2 regions of the Mesorhizobium sp. P2_F5 genome follow, and region 1 is predicted to be linked to the other one. Evidence: predicted binding sites of a transcription regulator. Region 1 holds the regulator's gene; the other holds the start of a gene.
What was found. The regulator LexA, encoded in region 1, represses DNA repair genes until DNA is damaged. The targets are predictions, from matches to a motif close to TGTTCNNNNTGTGTTCNG.

Region 1 (4,419 bases):
AGCGCTTGTCTCCATCGCTGCCTATCTCGTCATTTCAGGCATCGTGGTTGCCGCCGAGCGCAGCTTCATCATGCTGGCGGTCATGCTTGTCGCGGTGTTGTTTGATCGCGCGGCGCTCACCATGCGCAATCTGGCGATCTCGGCCATCGCCGTCATCCTGGTGTCGCCGCATGAAGTGGTCGGCCCCAGCTTCCAGATGTCGTTTGCCGCAACCGCCGCGCTTGTCGGCGCCTATGCCGGCTGGGCCGACTATCGCGCCGACAAGGTGAGACCGCCGCCGGCGAAACGCTCCTTTGTCAGCTTCCTGTCGCGAAAATTCCTGCTGGCCATGGGCGGTCTCGCCATGACCTCGATTATCGCTGGCAGTGCTACCTTGCTGTTTGCCATCTGGCATTTTCAGCGCGTGTCGCCGCTCAGCCTGCTCGCCAATCTCACTGTGATGCCGATCGTGTCGTTGATCGTCATGCCCTTTGCCGTGCTTAGCGCGCTGGCCATGCCATTCGGCGCCGACGGGCCATTCCTATATGTGATGGGCAAGGGCCTGACGGCGATGATCGCCATATCGGCCTGGATTTCCGAGCGCTCGCCGGTCGATGCCGTCGGGCTGATCTCCATCCGCTCGGTGCTGCTAGTGGCGGTCGCCCTCGTTATCGCCACCATGGCGACTACCTGGCTCCGGCTCGCAGCCGTGCCTTTCGCACTGGCCGGCCTGTTGACGGTGCCGCAGGTGCGCACGCCTGACGTGCTCATTTCCGAAGATGCGCATCTGGTGGCCATGCCGATCGGCGGCGGCGAGCTCGCTCTCAATCGCGAACGCTCGAACGAATTCACCACCGACAATTGGAAACGCGCACTGAGAGCCGAAACCATTATCCCGCCTGAGATTTTCGAGGCAACAGATACGCGGTTCGATCTCGATCCGCTCGACTTGCCGCCAGGCGCGCCCTTCTATTGCAGGGGCGATCTCTGCATTGCGCGGCATCCATCCGGCGCCATCATCGCGCTGGCGAAGGATCGCAACGCGGCTCGGCCGGCTTGTGCTTTTGCGAGCCTGATCGTCATCGACGATGCCGCCGCCTACAATCCGTGCCGCGACCCGCTGGTGCTGGTCGTGACGAAGAAACAGCTTGCACGCAACGGGAGTGCCGCCGTCTTCTTCGATCCACAATCGGCCGCGACAGCGCCAACGATCCGCTTTGCCGTCGACAAGCCGTATCGCCCCTGGCACGAGCAACGCCGCTTCTCACGCGAAGCGCGTGGTCTGCCGCCTTACAAGCAGCGCGAAAAGTACAAACCTGAGCCGGCTCAGTAGCGCCGGATCAACCCGACCAGCTTGCCCTGCACCTTGACCCGGTCCGGACCGAAGATGCGGGTCTCATAGGCCGGGTTGGCGGCTTCCAGCGCGATCGAGGCGCCCTTGCGGCGGAAGCGTTTCAGCGTCGCTTCCTCCTCGTCGACCAGCGCCACGATGATCTCGCCGGGGCTCGCCGTGTCGGCATTGCGGATGATGACCGTATCGCCGTCGAAAATGCCGGCCTCGATCATCGAGTCGCCCTTGACCTCGAGCGCGTAGTGTTCGCCGCCCATGATCATATCCGGCGGCACCGAGATCGAATGCGTCTGGTGCTGGATGGCGTCGATCGGCACACCGGCGGCGATGCGTCCCATCACCGGGATCGACACCGCGGAAACCGCATCGTCATTGCCGGCAGACATCGAACGCGACGACGAGCCCGGCTTGATCTGGCGGCCGAGACCGCCTTGCCCCACACCGCCTTGGCCGCCTTGTCCGAGACTGCCCTGGATGACGCTTGGCGAAAACTTCCTCGCCGCATTGAGGCCGGGCGCGATCGAGTCGGGCAGCCGCAGCACTTCCAGCGCGCGCGCCCTGTTCGGCAGCCGGCGAATGAAACCGCGCTCCTCGAGAGCCGTGATCAGGCGGTGAATGCCGGACTTCGAAGCGAGGTCGAGCGCCTCCTTCATCTCGTCGAAAGACGGCGGGATTCCGCTCTCCTTCAGGCGTTCATGGATGAACATCAGAAGTTCATGTTGCTTGCGCGTCAGCATCGCGGCCCCCACGGGTTCTGAAACCAGAATCGGAAAAAACAAACCCAGAACAAACACTATCTGTTCCAGTTGTGTTCCGCAACCATTTAAAGTTTAATGAATGTGTTGACGTTTTGTTCAGCATACGTCGGCGCGCGGCAGGCAGCCTGCGCTCGTTTGCCGGCAACGGTGTTGAACGAAGCCAAAGCGCTGAGGGTCGCGCCATCGGCTAGTTCACGCGTTGCCCGATCGCCGCTTCTTTTTCGGGTGCGGTTGCGCCGCATCAACCGCGCCGCCCGGCTCACTCTGGGCATAGACCTGCAGCGTGTAGCCGATGTGAACGGTCATCAGTGTTTTCGCGCGTTCGGCGTCGCGATCAAGGGCTGCTTCCATCAGTGCGGTGTGGTGTTCGATCGCCACGGCGTCGCGCAGGGCCTCCATGGCCTTCTGGTGTCCATCCTTGCGGCCGGCAGCCGCGCGCAGCGTCGGGGCCAGTCCCAGAAAGCGGTGATGGCGATGCAATTGGTCGGAGATCGTCGCATTGAAGCGCAGAAGCCAGCTGGATGTCGCGGCACTGAGCAGCGCCGCATGGAAGGCATCATGTTTTTCGTACCATGCATCGACGGTGTCATCCGAGGGATCGTCGAGAACGGACCCGCACCGTGAGAGACGATAATGGGTGGCAACGATCGCGTCTTCCCACTGACGGTCGCCCTTCTCGATCGATTCCACCAGCAAGGGCAGTTCGACCACCCGCCGTGCGCGCGCCAAGTCCTCGAGCTCCGCCCGAGAGACGGGAGCGACCGCAAACCCACGGTTGCTGATGGCCGTCACAAGCCGTTCGGCCTCCAGCCGCGACAGCGCCTCGCGCAGCGGCGTCCAGCCGATACCGTAGGTGCCGCGCAGCGTGCTCAGCTTCAACGGCGCGGCAGGCGCCAGCCGGGTCGCAAGAATATCGCGCCTGAGCAGCCGATAGGCCGCTTCCGTCTTCGAGGACTGCTCGTCATCCAGCATCGTGACCAATCCGACAGATTGCTCGGCTGATGATTATATATCAAAGCCTTTCATTGCGTAAATTATATATAATGTTTGACAGCTTCCGGAGGACCGCTCAAGATCGCCGGCATGTTTGGGCGGGCAGGCTCCGCCGAGTGCGTTTGTCCACGGAGGGCACCGGATCATGAGCATGACACCCGATCTCGCTGCAATCGAAGCGATGGATGCCGCTGATCCGCTGCGCTCGATGCGTGAACGCTTTGTCTTGCCGGAGGGCGTGATCTATCTCGACGGCAATTCGCTGGGCGCCGCGTCACCAGCCGTCTTCAGCGAACTGCAGCAGGCCGCGACGCGGGAATGGGCGCAGGATCTCATTCGCGCCTGGAACACCGCAGGCTGGTTCAACATGCCGGTGGAACTCGGAGATCAGCTCGGACGACTGATCGGTGCGGCCAACGGGCAGACGGTGGTCTGCGACACAACCTCGATCAACATCTACAAGCTGCTGCACGCCGCGCTCGGCATGCGGCCGGATCGGTCGGTCATCGTTGCCGAGGGCGACAGTTTTCCGACCGACCTCTATATGGCCGAAGGCGTGGCCTCGACCCGGCCGGGAACGCGGCTGCGGCTGGAGGGCGTCGACGCGACGGCAATCGAGGAGCTGATCGACGACAGAGTTGCCGTCATCCTGGTCAACCACGTCAACTACAAATCCGGCCAGTTGCGCGACATGGCGGCGCTGACGCGCAAAGCGCATGACGCCGGCGCGCTGATCATCTGGGATCTCTGCCACACCGCCGGCGCCTTGCCGGTCGAACTTGACCGTGCCAATGCCGATTTCGCCGTCGGCTGCACCTACAAATACCTCAATGGCGGCCCGGGCTCGCCGGCGTTCATCTACGCTGCCGCGCGCCACCATGGCGATGTCCACCAGCCGCTCAGCGGCTGGTGGGGCCATGCGCGGCCCTTTGCCTTCGAACAGGGCTTTGCCGTCGGCAGCGGCATCCGCCGCTTTCTGTGCGGAACGCAGCCGGTGCTGTCGATGCGGGCGCTCAAGGGCGCGCTCGATATCTGGAACGATGTCGACATGGCGGCGGTGCGCAAAAAGAGCATCGCGCTGACCGACCTGTTTATCCAGCTCGTCGAAGCCAGATGCGGCGCCTATGGGCTTGAACTGGAAAGTCCTCGCGACGGCAGCCAGCGTGGCAGCCAGGTGTCGTTCCTCCACCCGCACGGTTATCAGGTGATGCGCGCACTGATCGAACGCGGCGTGATCGGCGATTTCCGGGCGCCGTCGACCATCCGTTTCGGCTTCACGCCGCTCTATGTCGGTTACGGCGACGTCTGGCAGGCGGTCGAAGTGCTGGAGGATATTCT
Region 2 (4,419 bases), on a different contig from region 1:
GCCCTTTTCCATCGCAGCGGGCGCACGCCGGTTGAGGATGCGGTAGAGATAGTGCCGCCCGGTGGCCGAGAAACGGGCGTCGAACTCGTCGGGGACAACCGTCGCCTGCAAGATGGCGACATGCGCGCCCGCCGCCTGCAGATGCGCGTTGATGGCGTCGCGCACCTTGTCGTTTGGCCACGCCTTGGCGAGGTCGACATGCGCCACCTGGGCGGTCGCATGCACACCGGCGTCGGTGCGGCCGGCGGCGCGCAACCGCACCGCTTCGCCGCTGAATTTCTCGATCGCCTGCTCTATCGCCTGCTGCACCGAAGGCTGATCCGCCTGGTGTTGCCAGCCGGCGAAGAGGCTGCCGTCATATTCGATATCGAGACGAAAACGCGGCATGGGCGATCTGCACTCGCCTAGAGCCGGAAGATTTCAGGTCGATTCGACCCGAAATCTGAACCCGGCTCTAGGTCAAAGAGATAGAGCATGATGTCGTCCGAAAACCGCTTCACACTTTTCGGCATCATGCTCAGGCGGCGAGTGCGGTAAAGGCCTGGGCGTAGACCAGTTTGCCTTTTTCGGGTGCGTCACCCCAGGCCAGCGCCTGCAGCGCTTCGCCCTGGTACTCGCTCTCGAAGTTTTCGGCGCGCGCATGGTTGTAGCCGAAGCGGCCGTAATAGGCCGGATCGCCCAGCACAACCGCCAGCGTCTCGCCGGAATCCCTGAGGCGGATATGCGCCTCGCGGATCAGCGCACCGCCAATGCCGGAGCCATGGAACGAAGGTTCCACCGCCAACGGCGCCAGCGCCACGGCTGCAAACTGCTTGCCGCCGTTCTGGACGAACAGCCGGGAAAACAGGATATGGCCGACCACCTGGCCGTCTTCTTCCGCCACCAGCTCGACAACGGCGTCGCCGCCGGTGACCAGCGCGTCGACCAGCCCGGCCTCCGCCTGCTGGCCGAATGCGTGTTCCTCGACGAGGCGTATAGCCTCGCGGTCCCGCGGCGTCGCGCCGCGTATCGACATCATGCTCATGAGAATTTCATTCCTTTTTCGATTTTGGCCCCGCGCAGAAACTCCTGCGCGGCAGCGGGCCTTCCGCCCGCCCGTTGAACTTCGACCAGCCTGACCGCGCCTGCCCCGCAGGCGACCGTCAGTCGGTCATCGAGAATTCCTCCCGACTCGCCCATACCTTCAGAAAGCGTGCCTTCAGAAAGCGTCGAGCGAAGCAGTTTCAGCCGTTCTGTGCGGCCGCCAATGTCGGCCTCGCACCAGGCCCCAGGGAAAGGCGACAGGCCGCGAATGTGATTGTGGACCTCGCCAGCCGGCCGCGTCCAGTCAATACGCGTCTCCGATTTATCGATTTTTCTGGCGTAGGTCACCCCGTCAGTCGCCTGCAAGGCTGATGCCAGCGTATTTGTCTCCAATCGGGACAGCGCTTCCACCATCAGGGCAGCGCCAATGTTCATCAAGCGGTCGTGCAGATCGCCGGCCGTCATATCGGGTCCGATGGCGCACTTTTCAACCAGTGCCACCGGGCCGGTGTCGAGACCCTCTTCCATGCGCATCACCATCATGCCGGTCTCGGTGTCGCCGGCCATGATGGCGCGCTGGATGGGAGCTGCACCACGCCAGCGTGGCAAAAGCGAGGCGTGGCCGTTGATACAACCGAGCCGCGGAGCCTGCAGAATAGGCTTAGGCAGCAGCAGACCATAGGCGACAACGACGGCGATATCGGCCTGCAACGCCCGGAAAGCGGCCTGCTCCGTCTCGCCTTTCAGCGAAGTCGGCGTGCGCACTTCGATGCCCAGCCGCTCGGCCTCGCGCTGCACCGGCGACGGTGTCAGCTCCAGCCCGCGGCGGCCCGCGGCGCGTGGCGGTTGGGTGTAAACGGCTGGTATCTCGTGCCCGGCTTCAGCAATCGCGCGCAGCACCGGCACCGAAAACTCCGGCGTGCCCATGAAGATGACGCGAAGCGGCATCTTCCTATCCCACCAGCTTGCCCGGCGCCTTGTCCTTGGCGAGCTTCTTGAACTTCTTGACCACCATATCGCGCTTCAGCTTCGAGATGTGGTCGATGAACAGAACGCCGTTGAGGTGGTCAATCTCGTGCTGCAGGCAGGTCGACATCAGGCCCTCGGCCTCGATCTCCTGCAGCTTGCCGTCGCGATCGAGATATTTCACCCGCACCGAAGCCGGCCGTTCGACCTCGGCGTAATAGTCCGGGATCGACAGGCAGCCTTCCTCGTAGACCGAGCGCGTGTCGGCGCTTTCGAGGACTTCGGGATTGATGAAGACATGCGGCGCCGGCGCCTCGTCTTCCTTGGCGAGATCGATGACCAGCATGCGCAGCGGCTCGCCGATCTGGATTGCGGCGAGCCCGATGCCCGGCGCGTCATACATGGTCGCCAGCATGTCGTCAGCCAGTTTGCGCACGGACGCGTCGACGCGTTCGACCGGTTTGGAAACCTGGCGCAGGATCGGATCGGGAAGGATGATGAGCGGCTTGATCGACATGGCGTCTCACCTAAAACGTCGCAGGAAAAGCGTCAACCGGTGCGGTTGGCGCCCGTTCACGTTTTGATCTGTGCCAGGGCGGCGAATCGGCTATGCTTGGGGGATGAACGATCTGAGCACCATCCTTTCCGAACCCGTCGCCCGGCTCGGGGCCACGACCATCACGCTCGGCCATGCGCTGGCGTTCGGCGCGATCGTGTTTCTCGGCCTGTTCCTGGCGCTTGTCGTTGCGCTGTGGCGGTCGGCCAAGGCGCGCACCATCGCCGCCGCGGAAGCTGCAGACCACGCCCGCGACGCCGAGGCGCGGATGGCCGGCATTTTGCAGAGCCAGGCCGAGATGCAGGGCCGCATGGGCGCCATCGCCGACGTGTTCGGCGCAAGGCAGGCCGAACTCAACCAGTCGATCGGCCAGCGGCTCGACGCCATGACCGGCCGCCTCGGCCAGACCATGACCGAACAGACTAAATCGACACATGAGAGCCTGGCGAAATTGCAGGAACGGCTGGCGGTCATCGACACCGCGCAAGGCAACATCCAGTCGCTGGCCGGCCAGGTCGTGCAGCTTCAGGCGATCCTGTCCAACAAGCAGACGCGCGGCGCTTTCGGCCAGTCGCGCATGGAGGCGATTGTCGCCGACGGCCTGCCGATGGGCGCCTACGAATTCCAGGCGACGCTGTCGAACGGCAGCAGGCCCGACTGCCTGGTGCGGATGCCGAACGGCGCGCCGCAGCTTGCCATCGACGCCAAATTTCCGCTGGAAGCCTGGAATGCCATCCGCGCCGCCGACGGTGCGGAACTGCAGAAGGTGGCGGCCCAGGCTTTCCGCCGCGACATCGAAATCCATGTCCGCGATATCTCGGAAAAATATTTGATCCAGGGCGAGACGCAGGACACCGCCTTCATGTTCGTGCCGTCGGAATCGGTGTTTGCCGAAATCCACGAGAATTTCGACGCTCTCATCCAGAAGGCGCACCGCGCCCGTGTCATCATCGTCTCGCCGTCGCTGTTGATGCTGTCGATCCAGGTCATCCAGGCGATCCTCAAGGACGCCCGCATGCGCGAACAGGCGCATCTGATCCAGGGCGAGGTGATCCGGCTGATGGAGGATGTCGCGCGCGTCGACGAGCGGGTGCGCCGGCTGCAGACGCATTTTGGCCAGTCGGCCAAGGACATCGACGAGATACTGGTGTCGACGTCGAAAGTGACCCGGCGCGGCCAGAAGATCGAGGCGCTGGAGTTTGGCGAAAGCGAAGCCGAAATGCGCGGCGGACCCGCCAAGGCCGAAGCCGGGGTGCGGGTGGCGGATTCCAAGACGGGCCAGCTCAGGCTCCGTGTCGTAGAAGGCGACGATTAGAGCTTAGACCGCTGCAACGATTACGTGTGCCTGGATTTTTGCCGCAACCTCGCCGCTGCCATGTTTGACTGCAATCACGGACGCGGCATGATTGGTTGCAGCTTCCAGTTTTCCCGGATCCCTGGCCTCGATCTCGGTGCGAAGAAGCGTTCCCTGGCAATAGGCAACCGCCGGAAGCCGCGGCGAGGATGCCCGGCTTTGCTCGGCTCTCGTCTCGATCATCACACGGGAGAAACCTGCGCCTTCCAGCTCGCTGCGGATCAGGGCCGTGTCATGGTAGCCGTGCGGCGTGCGGGCGAGAAATCGTGGCGGATCGACCGGAAAGATCTCCGCAAGAGCGTTCGTCACGTCATTGGCAAATACATTCTCTTCGATGCGATCCCAAACGTTGAACAGGAAATGGCCGCCGGGCTTCAGGACCCGCTTTGCTTCGCGATAGCCGGCGGTGCGGTCGGGAAAGAACATCGCGCCGAACTGGCAACAAACGAGATCGAAGGTCGCATCTTCAAACGGCAGCGCCAGAGCATCCGCCTGACGCCATTGGATGCGACTGTCGGGA

Region 2: AC1DYO_RS26345 (DNA recombination protein RmuC) is a predicted target of LexA. The motif match lies at 2,560-2,577, and genes of this name have one in related genera.

Annotation. Positions count from the first base shown of each region.
Region 1 covers NZ_JBFUEY010000018.1:120,518-124,936, forward strand. The annotation lists gene AC1DYO_RS22730 (ComEC/Rec2 family competence protein) at 1-1,312, shown strand, start outside; gene lexA (transcriptional repressor LexA) at 1,306-2,067, opposite strand; gene AC1DYO_RS22740 (GntR family transcriptional regulator) at 2,281-3,060, opposite strand; gene kynU (kynureninase) at 3,227-4,419, shown strand, end outside.
Region 2 covers NZ_JBFUEY010000023.1:40,544-44,962, forward strand. The annotation lists gene truA (tRNA pseudouridine(38-40) synthase TruA) at 1-387, opposite strand, end outside; gene AC1DYO_RS26330 (GNAT family N-acetyltransferase) at 518-1,024, opposite strand; gene fmt (methionyl-tRNA formyltransferase) at 1,021-1,971, opposite strand; gene def (peptide deformylase) at 1,976-2,506, opposite strand; gene AC1DYO_RS26345 (DNA recombination protein RmuC) at 2,610-3,860, shown strand; gene AC1DYO_RS26350 (class I SAM-dependent methyltransferase) at 3,864-4,419, opposite strand, start outside.